Regions from separate parts of the Pseudoclavibacter sp. CFCC 13796 genome, predicted to be linked through region 2. Evidence: predicted binding sites of a transcription regulator. Region 2 holds the regulator's gene; each other region holds the start of a gene.

Region 1 (10,585 bases), 1.3 Mb from region 2:
GCAGCTACGTTCTGCCGCTGCGCCTGCACCAGCGCAAGCACCTGCAGCAACGCCCAGCACCTACACCTACGCCGATTTCAGGACACCACCGCTGATCGCAGGAAGTCGGTCGGTTCCTGCCAATCCGCGACGAAGCCGTCCGATCCGTGGCGGAGCAGCAGCGCCTGTGCTGAGTGCCAGCTGAACCTGTGCCAGCACGGGCGGATGCACCAGTGCAGCGCAGACAGACAGAGGCCCCGGCTGCGAAACGCAGCCGGGGCCTCTGAGACTGGATCAGTCAGCCGAACACGTCAGCTGATCAGAAGTCCATTCCTGCAGACGGGTCAGCCGGAGCAGCCGGAGCAGCCTTCTCGGGCTTCTCGGCGACGACGGCCTCGGTGGTCAGGAACAGACCGGCGATCGACGCGGCGTTCTGCAGAGCCGAGCGGGTGACCTTGACCGGGTCGGCGATGCCGGCCTCAAGCAGGTTCACGTACTCGCCGGTCGCGGCGTTGAGGCCCTCGCCGGGCTTCAGAGTCGAGACCTTCTCGGCGACGACGCCGGGCTCGAGCCCTGCGTTCAGCGCGATCTGCTTCAGCGGTGCGGTGACACCCTTGCGCACGATCTGTGCACCGGTTGCCTCGTCGCCCTCGAGGTCGAGGGTGTCGATGACGTGCGAGGCCTGGATCAGCGCCACGCCGCCGCCTGCGACGATGCCCTCTTCAGCAGCAGCCTTGGCGTTGCGCACGGCGTCTTCGATACGGGCCTTGCGCTCCTTGAGCTCAGGCTCGGTCGCAGCACCGACCTTGATGACGGCGACGCCGCCCGAGATCTTCGCCAGACGCTCCTGCAGCTTCTCGCGGTCGTAGTCCGAGTCGGTCTTCTCGATCTCAGCCCGGATCTGCGCGGCACGACCGTCAATCTGAGCCTTGTCGCCAGCGCCCTCGACGATGGTGGTCTCGTCTTTCGTCACGACGACCTTGCGGGCACGGCCCAGCAGGCTGAGGTCGGTGTTCTCGAGCTTGAGGCCGACCTCTTCAGCGATGACCTGGCCGCCGGTCAGGATGGCGATGTCCTGCAGCATGGCCTTGCGACGGTCGCCGAAGCCCGGAGCCTTCACGGCCACTGACTTGAAGATGCCGCGGATCTTGTTGACCACGAGAGTGGCCAGCGCTTCGCCGTCGACGTCTTCGGCGATGATCAGCAGTTCCTTGCCGGCCTCGCGCACCTTGTTCAGCACGGGAACGAGGTCGTTGATCGCCGAGATCTTGCCGTTGACGATCAGGATGTAGGGGTCGTCGAGCACGGCCTCCTGACGCTCCGGGTCGGTAATGAAGTACTGCGAGAGCACGCCCTTATCGAAGCGCAGACCCTCGGTGATCTCAAGATCGATGCCGAAAGTGTTCGACTCCTCGACGGTGACAACGCCCTCTTTCGAGACCGTGTGAATCGCCTTGGCGATGATCTTGCCGATCTCGGGGTCGCCGGCTGAGATCGATGCGGTCGCAGCGGTCTCTTCCTCGGTCTCGACCTCTTTGGCGGTCTCGAGCAGCTGCTTCACGACTGCAGCGGTCGCCTTGTCGATGCCGCGACGCAGCCCCACCGGATCGGCTCCGGCGGCCACGTTGCGCAGGCCCTCTTTGACCAGCGACTGTGCCAGCACGGTTGCGGTCGTGGTGCCGTCACCAGCGACGTCATCGGTCTTCTTCGCGACCTCTTTGACCAGCTCGGCGCCGATCTTCTCGTACGGATCTTCGAGCTCGATCTCTTTGGCGATAGACACACCGTCGTTCGTGATCGTGGGGGCGCCCCACTTCTTCTCGAGCACGACGTTGCGACCGCGCGGGCCCAGCGTCACTTTCACCGTGTCTGCCAGGGTGTTCAGACCGCGCTCGAGGCCACGACGGGCCTCCTCTTCAAAGGCAATGATCTTAGCCATGTGAAATCGTCCCTTCTGGACTCTCGGAAGTGTCAGCTTCGTTAGCACTCGGCATTCACGAGTGCCAATACATGATTAGCACTCGCACCATGAGAGTGCAAGTCACACGACGAAGTTCGTCAGGCGGCGGTCCGCCCCTCCGGCGTGGCCTGTCCGCTGCCGTCGGGCACCAGCTCTATCCAGCTCGATCCCGGCTGCAGACGGACCTCGCCGGCACCGTCGGTCGTGGTCAGCACGAACGGCGACGCGGCGTCGGCCTTGCTCCACGAGACGTCGAGCACACGACCGCTCGAGAGCACGTACCCCTGCCCACTGGCACCGTCGAGCTGGTAGCGCGGCGAGAGACCTTTCGACCCCAGATCGTAGGGCTTTCCGAGCACCGATCTGATGACCACGACGTTGTCTGCTGCGATCTGCTGCGACTGAGCAGCGCTGGCAGACTCGCCCTGCAGCGTACTGTCGACCTGGCCGTTGGCCGTCGAACGCACCCACCGGTTCTGCGCAGCATCCCACGTCCAACGACGCGGGGCATCCGCCCCGACCGAGACCGACAGCCCCGTCAGCGCGTCGCCGCTCTGCGCGGCCGACGCGGGCTGGTCTTTCGCCGCATAGGCGAACTGGGCGGCCGGCTGCGTCGTCCGGGCTCCGTCGTCGAGCGCATCGAGTGCGGCCTGCGGATGCGCGAACAGGTTGTTCGGAGCGCCTCGACCCCAGCTGTCGTCACGCGTGAGCACATCGCCATGGCTCTCGTCGATTCGGGTGGCCGCCATCGATCCGAGCACGTCGTCGAAAGCGCTGTGCGACCCCGAGTAGACGAAGGCCCCGCCGATCGGCGACACCAGACTGGTGTCGGTGGGGCGGGCAGAACGCACCGGCCCCACGAGGCCCGGCAGCTGCGAGTGGTAGACGGCCACATACCGGGTGATGCCGCCTTCGACCTGCTCCTCGTAGACGAGGTCGGCCGCGTTGAGGTTGACCTGCGGGCGGGCGCCGTCGTTCGCGTTCGGCACTTTCACGGTGACCGCGGCATGGTTCAGGTCGACGCCGGGCATCTCTTCGCCGGTGAGCGGGGCCAGAGCCGGATCCGACGGGCTCGGCGACTCCGAGACCTGCTCCGGCTCATGCTTCGCGCAGCCGGCGAGCCCCGCAGCCCCCAGCCCCACGGCCAGCAGACCGGCGATCACTGCCGAGCCTCGACGAGCGGTTCGCGTACGAATGCTGTTCATAGGGTCTCCTTCGTGATGCGGTTCGGCGGTGTGACAGGTGCAGGCCAGCCAGACGCTCAGCGACGAGCCGAATAGTCGCTGCCGATCGCCACGGTGAGCGGCACTGACAGCGTGTGATTGAGCTGCGGCGAGCTGGAGAGCTGCAGATCGCTGCTGAGCTGTTTGGCGGCGTCTGCGTAGCGCTCATCGGTGTAGTACACGACTGTGGTGCGGTGTGCGCCAAAGTTGGCGGGCGCATTGGTCACCTGGCCGACCTTCCAGCCGTTCGCGGTGAGCTTCGCCCCAGTGCGTGCGGCCAGGCCGCTCTGCGCGTTGGCCCCCTGTGCGTTGAACACGGTCACTTGCAGCGAGTGCGGGTTGACGGACGGGGCTGAAGGGCTGGGCGACGGAGCCGACTCGTTGGGCTCTTCTGACGGTTCGACGGGTTCGGCCGACTCGCTCTGGGACTCCGCCGGCTCAGAGCTCTCGCTCTGCTGCGGTGCTGCCGAATAGTCGTCGAAGACGCTCTGGCTGCGAGTGATCTGCATGACTCCATAGACGATGCCGACCACGAGGGCCGTGGCGATCAGCGCGCCGATCACGATGCGCAGCGTGCGCCAGCCGCGTTCGACCGCACGATGCGCGCCGACCTTGCGCGATGCGGGCAGGTCGTCGAACTCGTCTTTCGGGAACTTCTCAGCCATGTCTCAATTCTCTCTCACTTCTGCGCACGTGGGTCGCGAGGCTCCTGACTGTGCAGCCGACGCTCGACGCGATGCATGACGTCAGGTGCGAACGCCACCGCATCAGGCACGCCGACCAGTGATCGCAGAATCTGCTCGTAGCGCACGGCACTGAGACCGAGTCTGTCGCGAATCGCCCGGCTGCGCCCCTGTCGCAGATTCTGCAGCTCCATCTCGCAGCGCAGCACGTCACGCTGCAGTGATGTGAGTCCGCCCGTGCACATGGTATGGGAGTCTACGCTATGAGTGTGGGGGCGTTCAGGCACGATTCGCCGTTGCGCAGACTGCGGTGAGGCACGGAGGTCAATCCAATGACAGATCAGCACGATTCACCCGCGCACGATGCAGACGCGGTCTCTGACCCGGCGACGGTCACCGAGCCGCAATGGCGACAGCGGCTCGACCCCATCGAGTACGCAGTGCTGCGCGAAGCGGCCACCGAGCGCCCGTGGACGGGCGAGCTGCTCGACGAGCATCGCGTCGGGGTCTACCGCTGCCGAGCCTGCGGCGCCGAGCTCTTCACCTCGACGACGAAGTTCGAGTCAGGCTGCGGATGGCCCAGCTTCTACGATCCGCGCGACACCGACGCTGTGACGCTGGTCAGAGACGACTCACACGGCATGGTGCGCACCGAGGTGCGCTGCGCGAAGTGCGGCTCGCACTTGGGGCATGTTTTCGAGGATGCTCCCCAGACGCCGACGGGACAGCGCTACTGCATGAACTCGGTGGCACTCACGTTCGAAGCAGACTCTGAGGCCTGATCGGGTTCTTCGGGCCCGAAGCCGCCGGTCTGGGTGTCGGTAGCTCTGTTCTCAGCCGTGCCACCGGCACAGCTGACATGCAGGACTGACATCACAACGACATCAGAGATCCAGCCGACGGCGCAGAAGAGGCCCCGACCGTGCTGGTCGAGGCCTCTTTACGCCCGTGGTTCCGGACTGTTCCCCTTGAGCCGACTGCGGGGCTCGAACCCGCCACCTCCTGTTTACAAGACAGGTGCTCTACCAGATGAGCTAAGTCGGCATCGACCGCGCGAACGGCCGAACCCATCTTAGCTGGTGATTCGGGCCGTCCGCACGATCGCGCTCAGATCAGCCTGGCGCTCACTGACCGTCAGAGGCGCCGACACCGGTCTGCGTCATGTCGATGCCACGATCTTTGAGCTTCTGCTGCAGGGTGTCGCTGACTTTGCTGAGGTCATCAACCGACTGTCCATCGATGTAGACCGTGGGCGTACCAGTGAGATTCGCCGCGTCCGTCGACCGTTTGACCCACTTCTTGAACTCGCCGTCACGAATCGACTTCTCGACCTGATCCTGCTGCTCGGGGTGATCGTCGCCGATCACCTGGCGAGCCAGCTCGACGAGCCGGTCATCACTCAGCCCGCTCGTGCTCTCGTTCGCCTGCACGCCGGGCTGCAGCAGCGTGGTGAAGTAGTTCAGAAAGCTGTCGGGCGCATACGTCGCGACCGAGGCTGCGGCTGCGGCAGACCGCGTCGAGTACTTGGTGCCCTGAGAGGCCTGATCCAGAATCGACACCGGGTGGATGACCAGGTCGATGTTGCCCGCCTGAGCCTGCTCGCTGAGCATCTGCCCGTACGTCTGCTCGAACTGGCCGCAGATCGGGCACATGAAATCGGCGTAGATCTCTACGACGAGACGCCCGTCTGGCGAGGTCTGACGTTCCGGCTGCACGTCGGCGGCACGCGGCTCGGCTTTCTGCACCGCAAGACCTTCAGAGATCACCACACCGTCGTTGGGCATATTCGCCGGCATGACCGAAGCCGCTGCCTGCTCGTGCTTCTGCACGCTCTGAATGATGAGCCAGCCGCCGAGAACCACAGCGACCACAGCGACGATCACGCCGATCTGAATGAGCAGGCGCTTGCGCTTGCGCTGCCGTTCCTGCTGCTCACGAAACTGGCGGGCTTTCTCACGCGCCGCCTCACGACGCTGGTTCTTTGTCGGGCGGCTCTGCGGACTGCCGCCTGATGTGCTGCCTGCCATGATCTCCCTCTGGTCGATTCGGCCAAATAAGTTGCATCTACAATGGATTGCGCATACCAGCATGCCACACAGCAGGCCGGATCGCGTGGTCTCACAGCTCTCACCGAGGATACCGTGTCACCCACTGCCTGGCGTCCCCGAGAATCGCGCATAATGAGACTATGCCCTCTCTGGTCTTGGAACGCGCCTCCTGCGTCTATCCGGGCGCGGCCGAGCCCGCGGTGCGCGACGTGTCGCTGTCGGTCGACGACGGAGCCTTTCTCACTCTCTTGGGCCAGAGCGGCTCAGGCAAGTCGACGCTGCTGCGCATGATCGCCGGCCTCGAAGAGACCGCCTCGGGCGCGGTGCGCATCGACGGGCGTGAGGTCACACGCCTGCCCCCGAAGCATCGCAACGTCGCCATGGTGTTTCAGAACTACGCGCTGTACCCGCAGATGTCAGTGCGCGACAACATCGCGTTCGCGCTGAAAGTCGCCGGCGTCGACCAGACCGAGCGCGATCGCCGCGTCAGCGTGGTCGCCGACGGCCTCGATCTCGACGATCTGCTGAGTTCGTCACCGCACGAGCTCTCCGGCCGCGAGCGCCAGCGCGTCGCCGTGGGGCGGGCGCTCGCTCGCATCCCCGATCTGCTGCTGCTCGACGAGCCGTTCACCAGCCTGCCCGCCGATGTGCGCCATCCACTGCTCAGCAGCATCCGCACTCTGGCTGCACGACTCGGCGTCACCACGCTCTACGCGACCAGAGATCTCTCAGAGGCGGCATTGCTCGACGAGCCTATCGCCGTGCTCGACGGCGGCCGGCTGCACCAGATCGGTTCACTCGCGCATCTGCGCAGCCGTCCGGAGGATCTCACCGTCGCCCAGACCGTCATCTACGAGCCGCTCACCTGCTGGACGGCCTCCGCCGAAGACGGCACGATCTGCGTCGGCGATCAGTGCCGCATCGTCCCGGGAGCACACGGCCCGGTGGTGCTCGCGATCGCCTCGCGACACATGACCCTCAGCGATCAGCGCGAAGACCTCGGCGGCACGGTCGAACACATCGCACCGGGGCCCGACGGCGGGCGCACACTCACCCTGCGCCTGGCCGACCGCGACCGCAGCGAGTGTCAGATGCGCACCGACGGCGTCAGGCTGCAGCCCGGTGACCGCGTGCGTCTGGCCGTCGCCGTCGAACTCGCATGGGTGTTCCACGCCGACAGCGGACGACTACTCGCCGCTCCCGCTGCGCGCGGTTGAGACCGCATACATCGCAACCGCGGCGGCGATGCCTGCGTTCAGGCTCTCGACGCCGCTCGTGATCGGAATCGACACGATCTCGTCGCACGTCTCGCGCACCAGACGTGACAGCCCCTTTCCCTCCGACCCCACGACGATCACCAGCGGATCGGTGGCGAGATTGAGCTCGGGCAGCGACACGTCGCCGCCACCGTCGAGGCCGACGACGAACAGGCCGTCTTTCTTGAGCTGGCGCAGCGTCTGAGTGAGGTTGGGCACCATCGCCACGTGCGTTCGCAGTGCGGCACCCGCCGAGGTCTTCCATGCCGATGCCGTCACGCCGGCGCTGCGGCGCTCCGGGATGATGACGCCGTCAGCACCGAAGGCTGCGACCGAACGGATGATCGCACCGAGATTCCTCGGATCGGTCACCCCGTCGAGCGCGACGATGAGGGGCGCATGGTCGCTGGCCTGCGAGAGCAGGTCGTCAAGCTTCGCATACCGGTAGGGCGGCACCTGCAGGGCGATGCCCTGATGCACTGCACCCTCGCCGACCAAGCGGTCGAGTTCGTCTCGAGTGACGGTCGTCACGGGGATGCCGCGCCCGGTCGCGCGAGCGAGCGCGTCGCGAACGCGGTCGTCCGCGTCGATGTGCTCGGCCACGTAGAGGGCGGTGGCGGGCACTTTGGCGACCAGGGCCTCGACGACCGAGTTGCGGCCGCAGATCAGTTCGGTGTCGCGCTGCTTGTGCACCGTCGGTCGACCGGTGCGACTGCTCTGATGGCCGCGGTAGGGCTGTGCGCCGGAGGCGGACCGCTCGGCTCGGGCCTTCGCCTTGGCTTTGGGGTGGTACGGCCGGTCCTCGGCCTTCGGCGTCGGCCCACGGCCTTCGAGCTTCTTGCGCCCCTGACCGCCTGAGCCGGCCTGCGCACCCTTCTTGTGTTTGCGCACGGCTCCCGCGCGACGACGTTCTGCCATCACTCCACACTCCATTTCGCCCCGTTGGGGGTGTCTTCGATCTGCAGCCCGGCTGCGATCAGCTCGTCACGGATGCGATCCGCAGCCGAGAAGTCCCGTTCATTCCGTGCCGTCGCACGCGCCTTGAGGCGCTCGGCCACCAGTTGGTCGAGCACGCGTTCAGCCGCATCGTCACCGTCGGTCTCAGCGGCGAAGTCGTCGGGGTGCAGACCCAGAACCCGCAGCATGGCTTCGACTGCGGCGCCGGCCTGCAGCGCCGTCGCCGCATCGCCGTCAGCCAGAGCTGCGTTGCCGCGGCGCACCTGTTCGTGCAGCACGGCGAGCCCCTGCGGCACACCGAGGTCATCGTCCATCGCCTCGACGAACGCCGTCGGCAGTGCCGCCCAGGCGTCTGCGCCGTCGTCCATGCCCTCGACGGTCTCATGCAGACGCTGCACGAACCCGTTGATGCGTCCGACAGCAGCAGCCGACTCGTCAAGGGCACTCGGCGAGTACTCGAGCGTCGAGCGGTAGTGCGCAGAGCTGAGAAAGTATCGCACGGCCTGCGCCGGGGCCGCATCGAGCAGATCGGCTGCGAAGACCGAGTTGCCGAGCGACTTGCTCATCTTCTGGTCGCCGACGGCGACCAGACCGTTGTGCACCCAGATGCGGGCGAACTCGAAGCCGGCGGCGGTCGACTGGGCCAGCTCGTTCTCGTGATGGGGGAAGCGCAGGTCGAGTCCGCCGCCGTGGATGTCGAAGGTCTCGCCCAGATACTGAGTCGACATCGCCGAGCACTCGATGTGCCAGCCAGGACGACCGCGCCCCCATGGGGAATCCCATGCGGCGGTCTCGGGCTCACCGGCCTTGTGCCCCTTCCACAGCGCGAAGTCTCTGGGGTCGCGTTTGCCCCGCGGATCTGCATCTGCCGCGTCGGCCATGTCTTCGAGGCGTTGGTGGGTGAGCTCGCCGTAGGCCGGCCAGGACTTCGTGTCGAAGTACACATCGCCGCTGCCGTCTTCGGCCGCATAGGCATGACCGCGCTCGATCAGCCGTGCGATGATCTGCTGCATGCGCTGGATGTTCGCCGTGGCACGCGGCTCGTACGTCGGCGGCTGCACGCGCAGCCGGTCATAGGCGTCGTTGAACAGCCGCTCGACCCGATAGGCCAGCGCCCACCAGGGTTCGCCGGTCTGCTCGGCGCCCGAGAGGATCTTGTCGTCGATGTCGGTGACGTTGCGAATCAGTGTGACCTCGAGCCCGCGTGCCGTGGCCCACCGCCGCATGATGTCGTAGATCAGCGCCGATCGCAGGTGCCCGATGTGCGGCGCAGACTGCACCGTGGGGCCGCAGACGTAGATGCCGACCTGGCCGGGGTGCACCGGCCGCAGCTCGCGCAGGGCACGGCTCTTGGTGTCAAAAAGGTGAATCGTCACAGGGCAAGTCTACGTCGAAGGCTCAGATCGAAGACCAGGTCATCGTCGCAGCGTCGCGACCGCCTGGGCCAGCAGCCCGGCACCTGAGCCGATGACTCCGAGCCGGTCTGCGGTCGTCGCCGCGAACGACACCGGGGCCCCGACCAGCTCGGTGAGACGCTGCTCGGCCTCACGACGGCGGGGCGAGATCCGAGGCCGCTGAGTCATCACCTGCACGGCGACGTGTTCGACCCTCCAGCCAGCCTGTGCGACCAGCTGCAGCGTCTCGTGCAGAAAGACCTCGCTGCGGGCACCTGCATACTCGGGCCGATCGGTGCCGAAGTGCTCGCCCATGTCGCCCAGGCCCGCCGCCGAGAGCAGCGCGTCGCAGATGGCGTGCACGACCGCGTCGCCGTCGCTGTGCCCGGTGAGCGCCGGGGTGTCGGCCCAGTCGAGAGCCGCGAGGCGCAGGATGCCGGAGTCGCCGAACGCATGGACATCGCTGGCGATGCCGGTTCGCGTCGCGGAAGACGGAACCTCGGGCGGAGTGGTCATCGAGGAGGCTTCAGAAGCAGAGAGTGAAGCCTCAGGAGGCCAGAACTTTGTCGAGCATCTCGCCGGCGCTGTCTTCGTCGGTCTTCTCGGCCAGGGCGAGCTCTGAGATGAGAATCTGACGGGCTTTGACGAGCATGCGCTTCTCACCCGCCGACAGGCCGCGATCCTGGTCGCGGCGCCACAGGTCGCGCACGACTTCGCTGACCTTGATGACGTCGCCGGAGGCAAGCTTCTCGACATTGGCCTTGTACCGACGCGACCAGTTGGTGGGCTCTTCGGTGAAGGGTTCGCGGAGCACGGCGAAGACGGTCTCGAGGCCCTTCTTGTCGATCACGTCACGAACGCCGACCTCTTCGACGCTGTCTGCAGGAACCTGAATCGTCAGGTCTCCCTGTGCGACCTCGAGCGTGAGATAGAGCTTCTCTTCGCCACGCACGGCACGCTTCTTGACCTCAGTGATCTTGGCTGCCCCATGATGGGGGTAAACGACGACTTCGCCGACTTCAAAACGCATTGAACAACGCCCTCCGTAGGCCGCAAGGATACCATATTCATACGTCCGTTCCGCC
Region 2 (10,585 bases):
TCGGCGTCGATCAGCCCGCTGCGTCGCACCGGAAGGTCGACCTGGCTGGAGTCACCGGTCACCACCATTCGCGAGCCGAAGCCGAGCCGTGTGAGAAACATCTTCATCTGCTCGGGCGTGGTGTTCTGGGCCTCGTCGAGAATGATGAACGAACTGTTGAGTGTGCGGCCGCGCATGTAGGCCAGCGGTGCGACCTCGATGACGCCGAGCTCGAGCAGCTTCTGCACCGACTCGGGGCTCATCATCTCGCCCAGAGCGTCGTAGAGCGGGCGCAGATATGGGTCGATCTTCTCTTGCAGCCCACCGGGCAGAAACCCCAGTCGTTCGCCGGCTTCGACCGCCGGTCGGGTCAGCACGATCCGGCTCACCTCATTGCGCTGCAGTGCCTGCACGGCCTTGGCCATCGCCAAGTAGGTCTTACCTGTGCCGGCGGGGCCCAGGCCGAAGACGATGACGTTCTCATCGATCGCCTCGACGTAGCGCTGCTGGCCGGCTGTCTTGGGGCGAACGCTTCGCGTGCCTTCGCCGACGATGACAGAGCCCAGCGCAGTCGACGCCTGTTGTCTCAGCACGGCGTCAACGACGGCTCCGGTGATCTGCCGATGATGCGCCTCGGCGTCCAGCCCTTCGATGAGTCGTGCGGCGGCATCACGCTGTTCACCCGATCCGCTGATCTCGATGCCGTCGCGGTCGACCTGAAACCGCAGGCCGGGCCACTGCTCTTCCATGCGACGCAGGTGCAGGTCGCCGGCGCCGAGTACGCGCACCGCCGAGGTGCTCAGCGGCACTCGTACGGTGCCGCGGGTGGATTCTGATGCAGCGTCAGACAAGTTTTCCCTCGTCGAGTGTCGGGCCGGCGAGCACGTGGGCGTGCACATGGAACACCGACTGCCCTGCGGCAGCGCCGGTGTTGAACACGAGTCGGAACTCGCCGTCGGCGTACTGGCGGGCGAGATCGCCGGCCATCTTCACCACTTTGGCGAGCAGCTCGGGTTCTTCGGCAAGCTCGACGACATCGCGGAAGTCGGCGCTCTTGGGAATCACCAGCAGGTGCAGCTCGGCCTGTGGGTTGATGTCGCGGATCGCGATCAGGTCGTCCGTCTCGGCGACGATGTCGGCGGGAATCTCTCGATCGATGATCTTGCTGAAGATGCTGGGTGTCTCGGCGCTCATGCTCCTCATCTTAGTCGCCCGCCGGTCACCACCGGCCGAGCCGGGCGCTCAGGACCGAGATCGCCGCAAGACCGGCGCTCGACGTGCGCAGCACGCTCTCGCCCAGACGCACTGGGATCACCCCGGCATTCATCAGCCGGTCGCGTTCGGCGGGGTCCGTTCCGCCTTCAGGGCCGATGATCACCATGACCTCGCCGTGTGCTGCTTCGACGGCCCGATCCAGCGACACCGTGGTCAGCCGTTCCTTTGCCTCTGGGTCGAGCAGCAGGGCTAGCCGCCCTCCTGCTGCGTCTGCCTGCGCGCCGTCCAACGCCGCCGCAAGCTGCGGCGTCGTCACCGGTTCGCCGACCTCTGGCACACGTGCACGCAGCGACTGCTTCGCTGCCTCGCGCACAACTGACGCCCAACGTTCCTGCCCCGTCGTCAGTTTGCGCCCCTGCCACACCGACACACTGCGCTTCGCCTGCCATGGCACCACCGCATCCACACCCGCCTCGGTCGCACTCTGAATCGCGAGCTCGTCACGACCGCCCTTCGCGAGAGCCTGAACCAGGGTCAGCGAGGGCGTCGCCAGCTCATGGGCGATTCGCTGTTCGACGCGCAGCGCGAGCATCGACTTGGTGGTGGCGGCGACGGCTCCGACGAGTTCGAGCCCGGTGCCGTCGGCGACGCTCAGGGTCTCGTCTCGCTTCAGCCGACGCACTGAGGTCGCGTGGTGCGCCTCGGCGCCGGCGAAGGCCACGAGGTCACCGGGCTGCGCCTGCCATGCGGATGCGGTGGCCGCATCGTGAAACGCCTGACCGGGCAGCTGGGCGAGCGTGCGGCTGACGGTCTGCTCGTCACTGTCGGCGGCGAGCTCCAGACGCAGCAGCTGCTCGGGCAGGAACAGCGGCATCAGCCGCGACCCATGAACCGCTTGCGGAAGCGCTGGAAGCCCGACTTCGCTGCGCTGGTCAGGTGCGGTGCCTCGTCGTTGCGCAGCTTCGCCAGCTGTTCGACCAGACGCCGCTGATCGCCGCTCAGTTTGGTGGGAGTCGACACCCGCAGCGAGATTCGCAGCGCGCCACGCGAGTTGCGGTGCAGGTGCGTGACGCCGTGGTCGGCGATCGTGATCACGTCAGCGCTCTGTGCGCCGGGCTTGACCTCGATGTCGAGAGGGCCGTCGAAGCTCTCGATCTTCGCGCTGGCGCCGAGAATCGCATCCGTCATCGAGACCTCGAGTGAGGCCAGCAGGTCGTCGCCGTCGCGGGTGAAGGTCTCGTCGTTCTCGACGTGCACCTCGAAGTAGAGGTCGCCGCGGGGCCCGCCGCCGGGGCCGACCTCACCGCGACCGGCAAGGTGCAGACGTACGCCGTTGTCGATGCCTGCCGGAATCGGCACCGTGATGGTCTCGCGTGAGCGCAGGCGGCCCTGGCCGGCGCAGTCGGGGCACGGCTGCGGAATGATCGTTCCGTAGCCCTTGCACATCGGGCAGACGGCCTCTGTGAGCACGTTGCCGAGCAGAGACCGCACCTGCTGCTGAACGTAGCCCTCGCCGTGGCAGTAGTCGCAGGTCACCGGCGACGAGCCGGGCGCTGCGCCCGAGCCGGTGCAGGTCTCACAGACCTTCGCCGAGTCGACCTCGACGTCTTCTGAGGCGCCGAACACGACGTCACGAAGCGAGACGTTGATACGCACCAAGGCGTCATCCCCGCGCTGCTGGCGTGGCTTGGGGCCGCGGTGTCCGCGACCGCCTCCCCCGCCGCCGAAGAACGCGTCGAAGATGTCGCCGAAGCCGAACTGCCCGTCACCCGTGTCGCCGCGGTCGTACTGCGCGCGCTTCGTCTCGTCCGAGAGAATCTCATAGGCCAGCGTCACCTGCTTGAACTGTTCTGCAGCCTGCGGGTCGGGATTCACATCGGGGTGCAGCTTGCGTGCCAGGCGGCGGTAAGCCTTCTTGATCTCATCCTGGTTCGCCTCACGAGACACGCCCAGTGTTTCGTAGTGATCGGTCATTCTGTTCGTCTCCAATTGTGATGGTCGTCGTTCGCCTCAGGGGCGGGATTCGTGCGGTTCGCGGTCATCGCAGCATCTTCGACAGATAGCTGGCGACAGCCTGGACGGCCGCCATGTTCGCGCGGTAGTCCATGCGCGTCGGGCCCAGCACAGCCAGCCTGCCGTACTCGCCGCGCTGTTCGGAGCCATACCCGCTCGAGATCACGGCAGCCTCTTCGAGGCCTTCGTGTTCGTTCTCGCGACCGATGCGCACGGTGATGTCGCGCCCCTCGGCGCCCATCTCGCCGAGCAGACGCAGCAGAGCCACCTGTTCTTCGATGGCCTCGAGCACCGGCACCAGGGTGTGGTCGAAGTCGGCCTCAGTGCGCATCAGGTTGCCGGTGCCGGCAACCACCAGACGCTCTGACCGAGAGCCCTCGACCCCCAGTTCGAGCGCACCCAGCAGCAGTTCGGCGAGCGGACGATCATCGGGTGCCGCATACTCGCGCACCTGCTCGGCGCGGTCGCCGAACTGCTCGAGGTCGACGCCGCGCATCTGGTCGTTGATCAGCGCGCGCAGGCGCACGACCGATGGCCGCACCGACTGCGCCGACGCACCGGCCGGCAGTGTCACGTGATGTTGTGCGACCGTGCCACGACTGGTGATCAGCACCACGAGCAGACGACCGCCCTCGACGTCGACGATGTCGACTTTGCGCACGCGCGTGCTCGAGAACGTCGGGTATCGCACGACGGCCAGCTGGTTGGTGAGCTGAGCGAGCAGACGCACCGTCTTCTCGATCATCACATCGAGATCGGCTTCGCCGGGAGTCAGAAACCGCTCGATCGCTCTGCGTTGCGGCGCCGTGATGCCGCGCAGCCGTGTCAGGTTGTCGACGAAGACCCGATAGCCCTTCTCAGTCGGCACGCGGCCGGCCGAGGTATGAGGCGCTGAGATGAGCTCCTCGTCTTCCAGAGCCGACATGTCATTGCGAATGGTGGCCGCAGACACGTGAAACTGGTGTCGAGAGACCAGACCCGCCGAGCCGACCGGCTCTCGGGTGGCCACATAGTCGTTCACGATCGCCTGAAGCACCGCGAGACCTCGTTCGGTCGCCATGGCAATCACCTCCGGGTTGACTCCGCTGCTGGCACTCTCATGTCTCGAGTGCTAATCATAGCGCGCCTGTCGCTTCACGGCGCGAGCCAGACCTATGCGATCAGATCTGCCACCACGCGGTCGGCGAGCAGGCGACCACGCAGCGTGAGCGCTGCTCGCCCACCTGCCAGCGCATCCGCATCGAGCAGGCCGTCGCCGGCCAGCAGGGGCAGCTCGTCGCGACGCTCAGCGGCGATCTCGGCCACGCCGATGCCCTCGCGCAGCCGACTGCCCAGCATGATGCGCTCTTCGTAGCGAGCGGTGGCGTCCAGAGTCTCGCGGCCCGCCTCCGGGCTCTCGCCGGCGCGCACTCGGGCGGCATAGGGAGCAGGATGCTTCACGTTCCACCAGCGTTGGTCACCGACGTGGCTGTGCGCACCGGGGCCGATGCCCCACCAGTCGTCATTGTGCCAGTAGCGCAGGTTGTGTCGACAGCGTCGGTCGACGTCGTCATCGACGACGCGAGCCCAGTTGCTGAGCTCGTACCACTCGAAACCCTCGCGACGCATGCGGGCATCGAGCCACTCGTACTTGTCTGCGGTGAGGTCGTCGTCGGGTTCGGCTACCTCGCCGTGCCTGATCTGGCGGGCCAGCTTCGTGCCCGGCTCGACGATCAGCGCGTAGGCCGAGAGATGATCGGGATGCTGTGCCAGAGCCTCGTCGACGCTGGTCTGCCAGTCGGCCATCGACTCCCCCGGCGTGCCGTAGATCAGGTCGAGCGACACCTGCAGCGCTGCTGCTCGCGCCCACTGCACCACCAGTGGAATGCGTTCGGGGCGATGCACCCGGTCGAGAGTGCGCAGCACGTGCGGCACGGCTGACTGCATGCCGAACGACACGCGGGTGAACCCGGCCGCGGCGAGTTCTTGCAGGGCGGCGGCGTCGACCGTCTCGGGGTTCGCCTCGGTGGTGATCTCGCAGTCGGGCGCCAGGCCCCACTCGTCGCGGATGCGGTGCAGGATCATGGTGAGATTGGAGACCGGCAGCATGGTCGGGGTGCCGCCGCCGAAGAAGACCGTGTCGACCTGGTCGGGAGCATGATCGCCGTCGCGCAGCACGCTGGCGGCGTAGCCGACCTCGTCGGCCGCCACCTGCGCATACTCGCTCTGGCCGAAGCCGCGCAGCTGGGTGCCGGTGTAGGTGTTGAAGTCGCAGTATCCGCAGCGCACCCGGCAGAACGGAATGTGCACATAGACGCTGAACGTCACTTGCGCTTCTCGCCCTTTTGGCCGCCGCCGTCGCTCGAGATCGCGGCGATGAAGGCCTCTTGCGGAACCTCGACGCGACCGATCGACTTCATGCGCTTCTTGCCCTCTTTCTGCTTCTCGAGCAGTTTGCGCTTGCGCGAGATGTCGCCGCCGTAGCACTTGGCCAGCACGTCTTTGCGCAGGGCACGAATGTTCTCGCGAGCGATGATGCGGGCGCCGATGGCCGCCTGAATCGGCACCTCGAACTGCTGGCGAGGAATCAGTTCGCGCAGCCGCTGTGTCATCTTCACGCCATAGGCGTAGGCCGCATCGCGATGCACGATCGCGCTGAACGCATCGACTTTCTCTCCCTGCAGCAAGATGTCGACCTTCACCAGGTCGGCGCTCTGGGTGCCGGTCTGCTCATAGTCAAGCGAGGCGTAGCCCTGTGTGCGGCTCTTCAGCTGGTCGAAGAAGTCGAAGACGATCTCGCCGAGCGGCAGCGTGTAGTGCAGTTCGACGCGCTGCTCGCTGAGATAGTCCATGCCCTGCATGGTGCCGCGACGGGACTGACAGAGCTCCATGATTGCGCCGACATAGTCTTTCGGCGCCAGGATCGTGGCACGCACGATCGGTTCCTGCACATCGACGATCTTGCCGTCTGGAAACTCGGAGGGGTTGGTGACGTGCACCTTGGTGCCGTCTTCGGCGGTGACGTCGTAGATCACGCTGGGTGCGGTGGCGATCAGATCGAGGTTGAACTCGCGGCGCAGACGCTCCGAGATGATCTCGAGATGAAGCAGGCCCAGAAACCCGCAGCGGAAGCCGAAGCCGAGTGCCACCGAGGTCTCTGGCTCGTAGATCAGCGCGGCGTCTTCGAGTTTGAGTTTGTCAAGCGCCTCGCGCAGATCTGGGTAGTCGCTGCCGTCAAGCGGATAGAGCCCCGAGAACACCATCGGCTTGGCTTCGTCATAGCCGGGCAGCGCTTCGGTCGCGGGCCGGGCATGTGTGGTGATCGTGTCGCCGACCTTCGACTGTCGAACGTCTTTCACCCCGGTGATCAGATAGCCGACCTCGCCCGCGGCCAAACCGTCGCTCGGTCTCGGCTCTGGCGAGCTGACGCCGATCTCGAGAATCTCATGCGTCGCCTTGGTGCTGAGCATCTGCACGCGTTCGCGAGGCTTCAGCCGGCCGTCGACGACCCGGACATAGGTGACCACGCCACGATATGCGTCGTACACAGAGTCAAAGATCATCGCACGAGCGGGCGCGTCGGGGTCGCCTTGCGGTGCTGGAATGCGGCGCACGACTTCGTCGAGCAGCGCTTCGACTCCTTCGCCGGTCTTGCCCGAGACCCGCAGCACGTCGGCGGGGTCGCCGCCGATCAGCCCGGCGAGTTCGGCGGCGAAGCGCTCCGGGTCGGCGCTGGGCAGGTCGATCTTGTTCAGCACCGGGATGATCGTCAGATCGTTCTCAAGAGCCAGATAGAGATTGGCCAGAGTCTGGGCCTCGATGCCCTGCGCCGCGTCGACCAGCAAAATGGCACCTTCGCAGGCCGCCAGAGAACGCGACACCTCGTAGGTGAAGTCGACGTGACCGGGCGTGTCAATCATGTTCAGGGCGTACCCCTGATCGCCGACACCCCACGGCATGCGCACAGCCTGGCTCTTGATCGTGATGCCGCGCTCGCGCTCGATGTCCATGCGATCGAGATACTGCGCCCGCATGTCACGGTCAGAGACGATGCCGGTGATCTGCAGCATTCGATCGGCCAGGGTCGACTTGCCGTGGTCGATGTGCGCGATGATGCAGAAGTTGCGGATGCGCTTCGAGTCGGTGGCTGCGGGCACGATCTGACGTGCCTGCTGGTCGGTGACTCTGGGCATGCGCTCCTCTTTCTCTGCGGCCTGCTATGCAGAAGGCCCGCTCAGGGGCGGGCCTTCACGAACTCCTGGGTCTCAGACTCAGAGAGAGTTGACCTGCTTGGTCAGCTTCGACTTGCGGTTCGCAGCGGTGTTCTTGTGCAGAACGCCCTTCGTGACCGCCTTGTCAAGCTTCTTCGAGACGATGAGCAGTTCGGCCTGAGCCTTCTCTTTGTCGCCTGCTGCGACGGCCTCACGGGTCTTACGCGAGAGGGTGCGCAGTTCGCTCTTCAGCGCGCGATTGCGCTCAGTGCGCTTGGCGTTGGTGAGGATGCGCTTCTTCTGGGACTTAATGTTCGCCACTGTCGTCTTTCTGTCAGTCTTCTGGTAAGCCCGGTCGGGTTCGACACGGACACATCACACCGAGGGTGTGCAGGCCAAGCATCTACACTACCAAACGCCGGGGCAGGCGCTCAACTGCCGATGCGTCGTGTCGCAAGTCTGCGCACGAGCCGCTCCAGAGCATAGCCGCCGTCGACGGACTGCCCCTTGATCTGGGCGTCTGTGTCGGCCACCGCTCGCACGGCACGACCCAGCTCCACGGGATTCCACCGTGCCGCATCCTGCTGAGCACGCCGAATCTGCCAGGGTGCGCCCCCGACCCTCGAGGCCAGCTGCTGCGGAGAGGCGTGCACCTCGCAGACGGCGGCCATCAGGCGCACCTTCGTCGCGATCGCCGCGACGATCGGCACCGCGTTCATGCCCTGCTGCCCGGCGTGTCGAACCAAGACCAGGGCCTTCGCAGTCTGCCCCGCCAGTGCGGCGTCTGCGATGGCGAACCCCGTCGTCTCGACCCGCCCGCCGAAGTAGCGGTCGATGTCAGCCCGAGTGATGTTCTCGGTCACGTCTGCGACGAGCTGTCTGCAGGCGGCCGCCAGCTCTGTGGTGTCTGCGCTGAACGCGTCGACGAGCGCCCGAGCCGCATCGGGGTCGATGCGCCGACCCGCCAACTGCAGCTCTTCTCGCACGAAGGTCTGCTTGTCATCGTCGCGTTTGAGCTCTGCGCACTCCACCTCGAGCGCAGAGGCCACATCGCGGATCGCCGTCAGCAGCTTCTTGCCGCGGACCCCTTTGCGATGTCTCAGCACCACGGTCACATCGGGATCGGCCTGACCGATGTAGTCGATCGCATCGCTCAGAAAGGCATCGGTCATCTGCTCAAGGTGATCGACCCAGATGAAACGCGGCTGAGCGAACAGCGAAGGCGACGCGACGCTCAGCAGTGAGCCGGAGGCGTACTCTCGTGCGTCAAGATCAGAGAACTCGACCTCCTGCTGCTGATCGCTCGCCTGCTGCTGCGCTGCGGCACGCAGCAGCTGTCGGGCGCGATCGGCCAAGAGGTCTTCTGGGCCGCTCAGCAGAACGATCGGTGCGAGACGCACCTGGCTCCATCGTGCACGCTGGATCTTGCCCTTCGCCGCCACGCGACTCCTCGTCTTCGCTCTGATTCTGTCTGTGTGCCGGGTCGACGTCGTGTCGGCTCAGCAGCCGTGCTCACACCATACCGCGAGCCGCTGACCTCCTCTGGCCGATTCGTGCGCACGGGGTGCCTCACGCGTGCCTTCCGCGACCTCGGGAGGCTCGGCGCTCACTGCCACGCGGCCGTGCTGATCGGTGCGGCGAACAGCAGTGCCGCTGCGCTGCAGCGTGGCCAGGAGCTTGGACGTCGGATGCCCATAGGAGTTGCCGCGACCGCAGGAGATCAGCGCCAGGGCGGGCCGCAGCTCGAGGTAGAGGCCCGGCCAGTGATCGGCGGAACCGTGATGGGCGACTTTCACCACGTCGATTCTTCGCACACCGAGCGCAGACAGCTCGCGAGCGACTGATCGCTGCCCGTCTGCGTCGAGGTCGGCGAGCGTCAGCAGGCGCAGATCTGGCAGATCGATCAGCATCGCGAGACTGCTGGCGTTCGGGTCATGCACGGGTCGGCCCCCTGCCGCACCTGGCGCCGCCTTCTTGGGGTGCAGGGCACGCCACGCGATGCCGGCCCCAGCCGGTGTCTGCTGTGTCGAGCTGCGTGCATCGTCGAGACCGGAGACCGCCTGTATGCTCCCGGCGTCGCCGAGGCCGGCACGCACGACCCGACGAGCCTGCAGCCGCCCGGCCGCACGATCCAGCTTCGCGTCGACGACGTCGGGGATCAGAACAGTGTCGACCTGAGCCACTTTCGCGACAGCTTCGGTGGCTCCGGCATGGTCGACGTCCGAGTGTGTCAGCACGACGACGTCGATTGCGGTGACCTGCGCCCCGCGCAGGCAGTCGGTGATCCTCTGCGCAGACTCGCCTGTGTCGATCAGCACGGTTGCGCCGGAGCCCTGCACGAGCAGGCCGTCGCCCTGCCCCACATCGCACTGCAGTATCGGCGTGCCCACCGGCAGCCGACTGGCCGACAGCACGTGGCCGATGCCGGTGACCGCCACAGCCGCAGTCGCCACCAACAGCGCGCTGCCAAAGCTGGCCAGCCGCACGCGCCGCCGCCAGTTCAGGCGCGGCCGATGCCGTCGCGATCGGCGCCGTCGTGGTCGGTGCGCTTCGTCGTCTCGTCGTTCTACTGAGGAGCGAATGCTCAATCGGCGTGAGCCGGTCGATGAAGACGCAGTTGACGTCGGCCCATGCCCGGAGCCGATCAGGGTGCCGACGGTCAAGAGCGCGAGCAGCAGCCCGCTCGCCATTCCGCCTGCTGGCCAGGACGGCCATGGAATCGCGCCGAACGGGTGCGAGCTGAAGTGCGCCGCGACCTGACCGATCCACCACCCGCCGGGAGCCGCAAGCATCGCGAAGACGACGGCGAGCCACGGTGCCCACGCTGCCGTGAGGCAGCTGAGCACGCCGAGCACCGTCACCGCAGGCACTGCGGGCAGAGCCAGCAGATTCGCAGCCAGCTGGTGACCGGACGCGGGCTGCCCGTCGATCAGCAGGAGCAGCGGCTGACACGCCATCAGTGCGGCCGTACTGGGCGCCAGCAGATTCGCGATCGCCTCGGGCATCCATCGACACAGCCAGCGGGCGACCGGTCCGCTGAACAGCATCAGGCCAGCTGTCGCCGTCACCGACAGCCCGAACGCGACGCTGCCGGCAAGCTGCGGCTCCCAGAGCAGCAGGATCACAACGGCGACGCAGATGCCGACCACGCCGCGGCCGCCGCTCCACGGGCGCAGCAGCGTGACCAG
Region 3 (10,585 bases), 510 kb from region 2:
CTGGCGATGCTGAGCGTGCTCGAGAACATGAAGCTGGGCGCCAAGGATCAGCGTGGCGAGCACTTCTGGAGCGCCTTGTGGCCACCAGCGTGGAAGAGCCAGGAGAAGGCGATCGAGGCGAAGGCCATGGGCCTGCTCGAGAAGTTCCTGCTCGACAAGAAGAAGGACGACTACGCTGCGGCGCTCAGCGGCGGGCAGCGCAAACTGCTCGAGATGGCGCGTGCGCTGATGAGCGACCCGCAGTTCGTCATGCTCGACGAGCCGATGGCGGGTGTCAACCCGGCGCTGACGCAGTCTCTGCTCGGTCACATCGTGCGGCTGAAAGACGACGGCATGACCGTGCTCTTCGTCGAGCACGACATGCACATGGTGCAGGCGATCGCCGACTGGGTGATCGTGATGGCGGAGGGCCGCATCGTGGCCGAAGGCGAGCCCGGCGTGGTCATGCAGGATCCAGCTGTGATCGACGCATATCTGGGATCGAACAAAGATCGCGACCTCGGTGAGGTGGTGGCCGAGATCCGCGCCGAGCACCGTGCGACCGAAAGGCCGCAGGGCGGTGCGAGCCCGGCATCCGGCGCAGGCTCAGCCCCACGTGCAGCCGGCGGTTCGCAGGCCGACGCGAGCACAGCATCCGGCGTTGACTCAGCACCGCCCGCAACCAGCAGTTCGCATGGCGACACGAGCAGAGCATCCGGTGCTCACGCGGCCGGCACCACTGAGGAGGACCCACGATGACCGAGCGCGTTCTTGAGACGAAGGATCTGGTCGCGGGGTATCTGCCCGGCGTGAACATTCTGAACGGGTGCAACACCTATGTCGAGCGAGGCGAACTCGTCGGTATCATCGGCCCGAACGGCGCTGGCAAGTCGACGCTGCTGAAGACGGTGTTCGGCATGGTGAGCGTGCGCTCGGGCAGCGTCGTGCTCGACGGGCGCGACATCACCGGTCTGAAGGCCGACAAGCTGGTTCGCGCCGGCGTCGGGTTCGTGCCGCAGACCGAGAATGTGTTTCCGAGTCTGACCATTCGCGAGAACCTCGAGATGGGGTGCTTTCAGAAGCCGAAGCTGTTCGGGCCGCGGCTGGAGTTCGTGACCTCCCTCTTTCCGGAGCTGTCGAAGCGTCTGGGGCAGCGTGCCGGCGGGCTCTCTGGCGGTGAGCGCCAGATGGTCGCCATGTCGCGGGCGCTGATGATGGATCCGAAGGTGCTGCTGCTCGACGAGCCCTCGGCGGGGCTGTCGCCAGTGCGGCAGGACGAGACGTTCCTGAATGTGGCGCGCATCAACGCCGCCGGGGTGTCGGTGATGCTGGTCGAGCAGAATGCGCGGCGCGCGCTGCAGATCTGCGATCGCGGATATGTGCTCGATCAGGGCAAAGACGCCTATGTTGGACCTGGTCATATGCTGCTGAATGACCCGAAGGTGATCAAGCTGTACTTGGGCACCTTGGCCGAGGATCACACCGCGGGGTAGGCGTCGGGCGCGGTCGTCGCGCATGTGTGCCGGGCGGTAGCTGGGCGGTAGCTGGGCGGTAGCTGGGCGGTAGCTGGGCGGTAGCTGGGGATGGTTGGGTACAGTCGGTGGCTGGCATCGGTCGGTGGTGGCTTTGCACACAGTTGACTGAGCAGGTGCATGCTTTGCACCCCCCTGAGCAGCTGCAGCTTTACACACAGTCGACTGAGCAGCTGCATGCTTTGCCCACAGTGGGCAGAGCAACTGCGACTCCGCAGTCTAGAGTACCGGCCGGCCAAGCACCCTCACCCAGCAGGAGCACCCTCACCCAGCAGGAGCATCCTCACCCAGCAGGAGCATTTGTGCCCAGCAGGAGCATTGTGCCCAACAGGAGCATTCGCACCAGGCAGGAGCAGATTTAGGCTTTCTCCAGGTCCTGTTTAGTTCATTTGCTCCTCTTCGACGCATTTGCTCCTGCTCGGCAGAGGCGATGTCGAGCTCTGTGCGCGAATGCTCCGAATCCGACGCATCTTCACGGCAAATGCCGACCTCAAGACGTGGCAGCCTGCAGTCAGCTCCGCGCTGTTGCCCCAGACCTTCGTGATGATGTGAGAGAGAGAACGACGCTGTGAGGACTTTGCTCACTCATCGCCCAAGCAGCAGTGCCGATGTCGTCAGCACCACCACACGCATGAACACAGGATTGTTCTCACAGAATCAGATCGAGCTCCTAGACGCATTCCTTCCGTGCTTCACGGCACACACCTGCGCATACCCACCGTGCTTCACGGCACGCATCTGGACATACCCGCGCAGAGCATACCCGCACAGCATGCACATGCACAGCACACAGGCGCTCAGCACGCAGCTGCGTGGAAACACACCGGCAAGCATGCAGAGCAGCAACACACAACACCCCGCTGCGCCCTACAGATCACAACCATGACCCCCCCCGCAACACCTGGTACTCCCCCAAACCACCACAGCCAACGCCCACAACACGCCGCCACCACAGACCACACAACACCCAACACAGCGCCACGCTGCGCCGCACCGCACACACCCAAAACGCAGAGATGGGGCCGTCCCGAAGGACGACCCCATCAGATCAAATGCCTGCCGAGAGTCAGCTGGCCGAGACCTCTTCCTGACGCTTGAACGTCGTGGTGTTGTTGGCATCAGTGACCCCGTAGAACGAGATCGTCGCCTTGGTCACATCACCGTTGCCATCGAAGTCGATCGGCCCTGAGAAGCCGTCGTAGTCGATGTCCTTGCCATCTTTGATGAGCGCAGCGCAGTCCTTGAACGACGTGCACTTCTCGCCGCCTTCTGAGACTGACTGCAGGTTGTCTTTGATGGTGGTGCCGTCGGTCTTGCCGCCCTGCAGCGCCGCAAGCGCCGCAAGCACCGTCGCGTCGTACATCTCGGGTGCGTAGACGGTCGAAGTCAGAGAGCCACCGGCCTGCTGCTTGACGCGGTTGATGAAGTCATCGAGGCCCTCGTACGGACCGGGCTGTGAGAAGGTCGCCCCCTGGATGGAGGTGTCGCCTGACTTCATGATGCCGTTGTTGCCGTCTGTGCCGTACAGCTTGGCAAAGTCGAAACCGTTCGTCTGCAGAGTCTGCACAACGCCCTTGAACTGGTCGAACGAGATGGCCACGAGAGCATCGGGGTTGCCGCTGATCGCCTGTGACACCTCGCTCGAGATGTCCTTGGCCGCAGGATCGAACGACTGCTCCTTCGACACGGTGCCGCCCTCGGCCTCGATCGACGCCTTGACCGCATCCTTCAGACCCGAGCCGTAGTCGTCGTTCATGAACAGAATCGCCACGTTCTTCTTGCCATCGGCGACAATCTGCTTGCCGAGGCTCTTGCCCTGCAGCAGGTCAGAGGGAGCAGTCCTCCAGTAGTATCCGCCGTTGTCATCGATGTTCGTGAAGCTGGGCGAGGTGTTCGAAGCCGAGATCTGCACGACCTGACGCTTCGAGACCGTCGGCAGCACGTTCTTCGATGCCGCCGAAGAGGCCGCGCCGAGAATCACGGAGTTCTTCTCGATGAGCGACTTCGCCGACGTCGTCGCGGTGTCGGTGGTCGAGTCGCCCTCGTCTTTGATGTCGGTCTTGACCGTCAGGCCGGCGTCTGCGGCATTGATGTCTGACGACGCAAGCTCGATGGCTGCGGTAAGCGTCGGCCCCATGAACGACAACGAACCGGTCTGCGGCACAAGACCGCCGATGTTCAGGGTCGAGTCGTCACCGCTGCCCGTCGAGCCTCCCGACTTCGCGCATCCGGTCAACGCCAGCGCTGCAACAGCGCCAATGGCGATGAACTGGGCTCCGCGTCGCATGAACGTCGACCCGAACTTCCGTGCGTTGGATTCTGTTGTCATATGTACTCCTGCTCCTTTGCATCGAGTTCTCCTCGTGCGCTCATGACGTTATGTGCGCAGAGTTACGCCAGTATATCCAAGTGTTTCGTCCTGATTTCGCCGCGTCGTCGGCTACACACGAATCCGTTGGCGAGTCGTATATGTTCTGGGCCTGCGGATGCTCGCCCGGCTAAGATCTTTTGCCTCAGCCGCGAGGGCGAATCGGTACCCCAGAGGCACAGCACGCAGAAGCAGGCGGGGCGACGAGCGCGCAGCAGGGCGCGAGCGCCAGCGGAGACACAGACTTGCAGACGGGCACACAGGCTCAGGCACGCACACAAGCCCATGCACGCACACAGACGTGCAGACAGACACGCAGGCAGGCAGCCGCACGGACACGCAGGCTCACAGCCACACAGGCCCACACACGCACGTCGCGAGCAGACGCGCAGACAGACAGGCCACACAGACACGCAGAGGGCGGAGACGCCGAAGCATCTCCGCCCTCTGCACGGCGAGACGCGCTCTGCACGCCTCAGCCGAAGAGTCTCAACCGTTCAGACTCGAGTGACCAGTCTCAGTCAACGATCGCGAGCAGATCGCGAGCCGACAGCACGAGGAAGTCCTCGCCGCCGAACTTGACCTCGGTGCCGCCGTACTTGCTGAAGAGCACCTTGTCGCCGACCTTGACGTCGACCGGGATGCGATTGCCCTTGTCGTCAACGCGGCCGGGACCCACAGCGACGACCTCAGCCGTGCTGGGCTTCTCTTTCGCGGTGTCGGGGATGACCAGACCTGAAGCAGTGGTCTGCTCCTGCTCGACCAGCTTGACAGCAACGCGATCTTCGAGTGGCTTGATGGAAACCGACACTTGTGACCTCTTCCTTTTCATCCATTTCATTGGACTGAATGAACACAACTGAGGCACCCTCCATGGGTGCAATTAGAACTGTAGCCACGTGTTAGCACTCGTGCAACCCGAGTGCTAATCGTCGTCATACGAACCCGTGTCAGCGGCTCGTGCCACAATTGCAGCGTGACTCCCGAAGACGCCCGCACCCTGCTCACGCCAGAAGCGCTCGCGCTGCTCGACAGCCTCCCACCGATCGAGTCGCCCGAAGACGTGCTGCGCATCTCGACCCGCCTGCATAAAGAAGGCATCGCCCCGGCGCTGATCGCCGCCGCGCTCACCCAGGCGAAGCTGCGCCGCCGGGCTCGGGTCAAGTTCGGCGAGTTCAGCGACCGCATGCTGCTCACCGAAGACGGCGTGCAGCAGGCTACGCGGCTGCCCGTCGCAGCAGCGCATGCCTCTCGACTGACGCGAGCCGGCATCCGCCGAGTGGCTGACCTGGGGTGCGGCATCGGCGCTGATTCGCTTGCCTTCGCCGCCGCCGATGTGGATGTTCTGGCCGTCGACGCCGACCCGGTCACCGCCGCCTTCGCGGGCTTCAATCTCGCGCCCTGGCCGAACGTGCGGGTGCGACAGGCGCGGGCCGAAGACGTCGATCTCGCACGAGAGCTCGGCGGCCTCAGTGACGACCACTCAGTCGATGAGACTTCGACAGACGGTCGCGACGACAGCACAGAGAGGCGCTCTGACAGCGCCCGCGCAGCAGATGACAGCAATGCGCGCAGCAGCGAGACAGACGGCGGCACTGACATGAGACGCGATTCGGGCAGCAGCAATGCACACAGCAGTGATGCACGCAGCCGCACACAAGGTCAGAGCACTGGCGCAGTGTTTCTCGACCCGGCTCGGCGCGTCGCAGAGACCTCTGGCAGTACGTCGCACGAACACGCACACAACCGTGCCCCAGGGCGCGGGCGCGGATCGCACCGCACGTGGAACCCCGAGCAGTTCTCCCCCAGTCTCGACTGGGTGTTCGAGGTCGCACACCGGTGGCCGACCGGAGTCAAACTCGGGCCGGGTCTGCCGCACGAGCTGATCCCAGACGACGCCGAGGCCGAGTGGGTCTCTGACAACGGCAATGTCGTCGAGGTGTCGCTCTGGTTCGGAGCCCTGACCGAGCACCCCGGAGCGCGCAGCGCGCTGCTGCACGACGACACCGGCTGGCACCGCATCGTGAGCGACGGCAGCGACCCACAGGTGGGGTCACTGCAGCGCTGGCTCTACGAGCCCGACGGAGCGGTCATCCGAGCGCGCGCATTGGGCACCCTCGCCCAGCAGCACGACCTCTCGACGATCGACGATACGATCGCCTATCTGACCGGCTCAGAGCTCGTCGAGAGTCCGTTCATGCGCGGGTTCGAGGTGCTCGACGACCTGCCGTTCGACGAGCGCAAGGTGAAGGCCCGACTCGTCGAGCTGGGAGTTCCCCGGGTGACCGTGAAGAAGCGCGGTGCCGATATCGACCCCGCAGCGCTGGCCAAACAGTGGAACAGGCAGCTCGGCAAGGCACTGGGCAAGGCGCTGGGCAAGAGTGCCGCCAGCGCCACGATCATGACGGCAGACAAACAGGTCGACAGCGGCCCAGCAGATAGACATGCCAGTGCTGACGCTGCAGACGAATCAGGCACGACAACTACCTCGGCGGGGCCGACCGATCGATCAGGCCGGACGACCGGCGAGGCCATCGTGTTCGTCACACGAGTGGCCGGCCGTCACCGCGCGATTATCGCTCGTCGCATCTGACTGGCAAACGGCGACCTGAGACGCGGCGAGCGTTGATCAGAGCGGGCGCCCCGAAAACCCCGCGAGCAATTTGTCTCAAAGCACCACAGGCAGCGAGTGCACCTGCCAGCAGGGTTCTGACCCATTGCACGGACTCGGCCACCGCTAGGCCTCTGCTCCTCGATTCGGCCCCCTCAGCAGTGCTGCAGAGGAAGGTTCAGCCCTCAGCCGCGCAGCGGCGTCACACGTTCAGATTGTCGAGCTCGTCTCGCAGCTGATTGAGCTGATCCGGCGGCACGACGCCGTTCAGCGACGAGGGGTCGTTCATCAGCATGATCACCAGAATGATGCCCAGAATCAGAAACAACAGCCCCACGGCGACGGTGATGTAGCCCATGATGAGGCCCGCGAGCCCCATGCCGCGGCCCTGTTCGCCGCGCCGCTTGATCTGGCTCAGACCGATGTGCCCGGTGATGATCGCGACGATGCCCGGCAGACCGATCAGCTGAAAGAACGTGACGACAGAGAGCACGCCGCAGATCAGGCTGATGATCGAGAGCACGTTGGTCTTCGCATTCGGCAGCACCGAGCTGCCTTGGGGCGAGAAGCGCTGGGCGGGCACCGGCGTGCCGTACGGGTTCTGCTGCCCGTACTGCCCCGGCTGCCCCGGCTGGCTCTGACCAGGCTGCCCGTACTGCCCGTACTGCGGCTGCCCGACGGGCTGCTGCCGCGGATCCTGCTGCCACCCCTGCCGATCATTGCCAGCGGGCTGTGTCTCGGCGTCGTAGCCGGGTGCGTACTGCCCGTACTGCGGCGCCGGGCGCGGGCGTGACAACGCCTGATCGTCAGGCGCGCCCGATGCCGCTGCAGCGTCGTCTCGAGGTGAGCTGTTCGGGGTGTTCTCGCTCATGTGCATCCTTTCGAGGCCGATGCCTCGTCGGTTCTCTGGGTCAGTCTATGCGCGCTGCGATTCTGAGCGGCGCACCTCGGCCGCGGGTGCTGATCTGTGCCAAGTGATGACGGCGCCAGCCTAGCCTCGCGGTGCGACGTAGGCATCGGTGACCGGCAGCGTCGAGTCTGCTCCGAAGTCAAGCCCTGTCGGCGGTTTGCCGGCCATCACCAGCTGGGCACCGAGCGAGGCGATCATCGCGCCGTTGTCGGTGCAGAGCGACAGTGCCGGAATACGCAGGCTCACGCCGGCATCCACCGCACGCTCGGTCGCGACCTGACGCAGACGGGCGTTCGCGACCACGCCGCCGCCCAGCAGCAGTCGCGGCACGCCGTGGTCGGCGCAGGCCTTCAGCGCCTTGGTGACCAGCACGTCGACGACGGCCTCCTGAAAGCTCGCCGCGATGTCGGCGACCGGCAGTCCGGTCTCGGCCGCCGCGCGCGCGGCATCGTCGAGTTCGCCGCCCACCTGCTGCGCCTCCGCCTGCGAGACCCAGCGGGCCACGGCGGTCTTCAGCCCCGAGAACGAGAAATCGTACGGATGCCGGCGCAGGTCTTTCGCCGTGCTCAGGCCGCGAGGAAAGCGAATGGCCTTCGGGTCGCCGGCCTCAGCCGCCCGCTGGATGCGTGGGCCGCCCGGGTAGCCGAGTCCCAACAGACGTGCGGTCTTGTCGAAAGCCTCACCAGCCGCGTCATCGATGGTCTCACCGAGCAGCTCGACGTCGTCGACCAGATCGCGCACAAGCAGCAGCGAAGTGTGCCCGCCCGAGACGAGCAGGGCGATCGTCGGAGTCTCGAGGTGACCGCTGTCGAGAATCTCGGCGCCGACATGTCCGACGAGGTGGTTCACCGCATAGAGCGGTTTGCCGCTGCCGAGCGCGAGGCCTTTGGCCGCCGAGACGCCGACCATGAGAGCGCCGGCGAGTCCCGGGCCGCTCGTGACGGCGATCGCATCGACGTCGTTCATGGTGATGCCTGCGGTCTCAAGCGCCTGACGCAGCGTCGGGCCGAAGGCCTGCACGTGCGCGCGAGCCGCGACCTCGGGCACCACGCCGCCGAAGCGTGCGTGCTCCTCCATCGACGAGGCGACGGTGTTGGCCAGCAGGGTCGTGCCCTGCACGATTCCCACGCCGGTCTCGTCGCATGAGCTCTCGATGCCGAGCACGATGGGAGCGTCTGCTGCGGGTTTCGCAGAAGGCACAGCTGCCCCCGCAGAAGCTGCAGAGAGTATGGGTTCAGTCATTCGAGACTCCAAGTCTGCTGACGGTCTGGTTCACTGCCTCGTCGCGATCTGTGGGCTGTGCGGCAGTCGGTCCTGCTGCGTGCGCGCCTGGTGAGCTCAGACCCCGCGCGGCGGCCCAACGGTGCAGGTCGAGCCGCATCACGGTCGCATCCTCACCATCAGGCTGGTAGTAGCGCGGACGCGTACCGATCACGCCGAAGCCCTCGCTCTCGTAGAGTCCGCGAGCGACGGAGTTGCCAGCGCGGACCTCAAGAAAGAGCTGGTGCGCTCCCCTGGCTTTGGCCGTGGTGGCGAGGGCGGTCAGCAGGCGGCGGCCGATTCCCAGCCCGCGTGCTGCGGCATCCACCGCGATGGTGAGCACGTCGGCGTCTGATGCCCCGCGAGCCGCGAGCACCGCTGCGAACCCGAGCATCTCGGCCTCGTTCGACTCCGCACGCCGCTCGGCCACCCACACGGGGCTGTCCGGGCTCGCGACTGTCTCGGCGAGCATCGTCGGAGTCCACGGGTCGTCGGGAAAGCTCGCCTGCTCGATACGGCTGATCGGGGTGAGATCGGCCGTCATCGCCTCGCGCAGCGTCACGCCGTTCTGAGACGCTGCGGTCAGGGCGGTCTCGGCCCGGGCCACCTCGGCCACGGTCAGAGCACCTGCTTGGGCTTCGCGCGGCCCACGTCAGGCTGGCGCACGTAGATGGGGTCGGTGCCGCGCTGGTCGAGGCCTGCCTCGTGCCGCAGCCAGGCGATACGACCGAGGCCGGCAGCCGACACGTTCGGCGACATGACGACCTGTTCGCAGGTCTCTGGCCAGGTGTTGGGCTCGGTTCGGGCGGCACGGGTCTCATGCGGAATGCCGTGCTGGTCAAGGCAGTCGTACTCGGTCACGAAGACCTCATGCCGACGCGCGTCGGTGGCCACCGAGATGGGGCAGGGCTCAGCTGGAGCGAGCGCATCGACGGCGACGGCGTCATGACTGGGCACGCCGACGACCGGGCAGCCGACGCCTGCGGCGAACCCGACGCCAGCGGCGATGCCGACGCGCAGACCGGTGAAGGGGCCTGGGCCGACGCCCACCACCACGAGGTCGATCTCTTCTGCGGCGACGTCTGCCTCGTCGAGAGCCTCAGTGACGAGCGCACCCACGGCCTCGGCGTGCCCGCGGGTGTTCTGGTCGTCGCGCACAGCGATCGGGGTGCCGTCGCGCAGCAGCGCGATGCTGGTGCCGGCAGAGGTGTCGAGGGCGAGGATGATCATACGGCCTTCGATTCTACCCGTGCGGCGAGGTCGTGTGCACGGCGAGGCCCATGCGCTGCGATGATCACGGTGCGGGTCTGCGGTGCGGCAAAGAGATCGTCGGCGTCGTTCGACGCTTCGGCGGATGCTGCCTCGCCGTCGTCGCCGGGTGCGGCTGTGGGGTCGTCGGGTGCGTCCTCTTCAGGGATCAAGTCGATCGACACCCAGCTGTCGGCGAGCTGTCCGACCCAGTCGCGGCCCCACTCAATGACGGTGGCCGAGCCTTCGAGATCGAGGTCGAGATCGTCCAGCTCGATGCCACTGGTGAGACGATAGGCGTCGACGTGCACGAGTGGCGCGCCGCCGACCTGTGAGGGATGCGTGCGAGCGAGCACGAACGTGGGACTGGTCACCGGACCGCGCACGCCGAGGCCTTCGCCGAGCGAACGGGTCAGAGTGGTCTTGCCTGCGCCGAGCGGACCGTTCAGCACGAGCAGATCGCCGCGCTGCATGATCGAGCCGATGCGGCGACCGAGGTCTGCGACGTGCTGCTCGTCGACGCCGTGCAGCGTCGCGATGATGTCACGCACCGCGGGCCTGACTGCGGTCTGCGGCGTCGAGACGGCTTTCGGCATCGCCCTCGGCCGCACTGGCACGAGAAGTGTCGTTCTGATCCGCACCGTCCTGGTCGACATACACACGCTGCGGACGATCGC

What was found. The regulator HrcA, encoded in region 2, represses chaperone genes, less so after heat shock. The targets are predictions, from matches to a motif close to TTNGCACTCGNNNNNNNCGAGTGCNAA.
Region 1: the regulator HrcA is predicted to act here: its motif matches at 1,960-1,986, upstream of groL (chaperonin GroEL).
Region 3: the regulator HrcA is predicted to act here: its motif matches at 4,782-4,808, upstream of groES (co-chaperone GroES).

The regions. Positions count from the first base shown of each region.
Region 1 is NZ_WBKD01000001.1:101,442-112,026, forward strand. It holds gene groL (chaperonin GroEL) at 299-1,918, opposite strand; gene F8O07_RS00475 (DUF3048 domain-containing protein) at 2,038-3,144, opposite strand; gene F8O07_RS00480 (LytR C-terminal domain-containing protein) at 3,201-3,827, opposite strand; gene F8O07_RS00485 (DUF3263 domain-containing protein) at 3,842-4,090, opposite strand; gene msrB (peptide-methionine (R)-S-oxide reductase MsrB) at 4,178-4,627, shown strand; tRNA gene F8O07_RS00495 (tRNA-Thr) at 4,817-4,889, opposite strand; gene F8O07_RS00500 (DsbA family protein) at 4,970-5,872, opposite strand; gene F8O07_RS00505 (ABC transporter ATP-binding protein) at 6,034-7,110, shown strand; gene rlmB (23S rRNA (guanosine(2251)-2'-O)-methyltransferase RlmB) at 7,081-8,067, opposite strand; gene cysS (cysteine--tRNA ligase) at 8,067-9,482, opposite strand; gene ispF (2-C-methyl-D-erythritol 2,4-cyclodiphosphate synthase) at 9,522-10,016, opposite strand; gene F8O07_RS00525 (CarD family transcriptional regulator) at 10,048-10,530, opposite strand.
Region 2 is NZ_WBKD01000001.1:1,416,859-1,427,443, reverse strand. It holds gene F8O07_RS06280 (PhoH family protein) at 1-878, opposite strand, end outside; gene F8O07_RS06275 (HIT domain-containing protein) at 823-1,173, opposite strand; gene F8O07_RS06270 (16S rRNA (uracil(1498)-N(3))-methyltransferase) at 1,199-2,068, opposite strand; gene dnaJ (molecular chaperone DnaJ) at 2,068-3,168, opposite strand; gene hrcA (heat-inducible transcriptional repressor HrcA) at 3,233-4,267, opposite strand; gene hemW (radical SAM family heme chaperone HemW) at 4,360-5,514, opposite strand; gene lepA (translation elongation factor 4) at 5,511-7,379, opposite strand; gene rpsT (30S ribosomal protein S20) at 7,458-7,718, opposite strand; gene holA (DNA polymerase III subunit delta) at 7,829-8,839, opposite strand; gene F8O07_RS06235 (ComEC/Rec2 family competence protein) at 8,897-10,585, opposite strand, start outside.
Region 3 is NZ_WBKD01000001.1:909,368-919,952, reverse strand. It holds gene F8O07_RS04065 (ABC transporter ATP-binding protein) at 1-738, shown strand, start outside; gene F8O07_RS04060 (ABC transporter ATP-binding protein) at 735-1,472, shown strand; gene F8O07_RS04055 (ABC transporter substrate-binding protein) at 2,578-3,840, opposite strand; gene groES (co-chaperone GroES) at 4,397-4,690, opposite strand; gene F8O07_RS04045 (class I SAM-dependent methyltransferase) at 4,856-6,472, shown strand; gene F8O07_RS04040 (DUF4190 domain-containing protein) at 6,693-7,361, opposite strand; gene tsaD (tRNA (adenosine(37)-N6)-threonylcarbamoyltransferase complex transferase subunit TsaD) at 7,482-8,642, opposite strand; gene rimI (ribosomal protein S18-alanine N-acetyltransferase) at 8,635-9,276, opposite strand; gene tsaB (tRNA (adenosine(37)-N6)-threonylcarbamoyltransferase complex dimerization subunit type 1 TsaB) at 9,279-9,890, opposite strand; gene tsaE (tRNA (adenosine(37)-N6)-threonylcarbamoyltransferase complex ATPase subunit type 1 TsaE) at 9,887-10,459, opposite strand; gene alr (alanine racemase) at 10,452-10,585, opposite strand, start outside.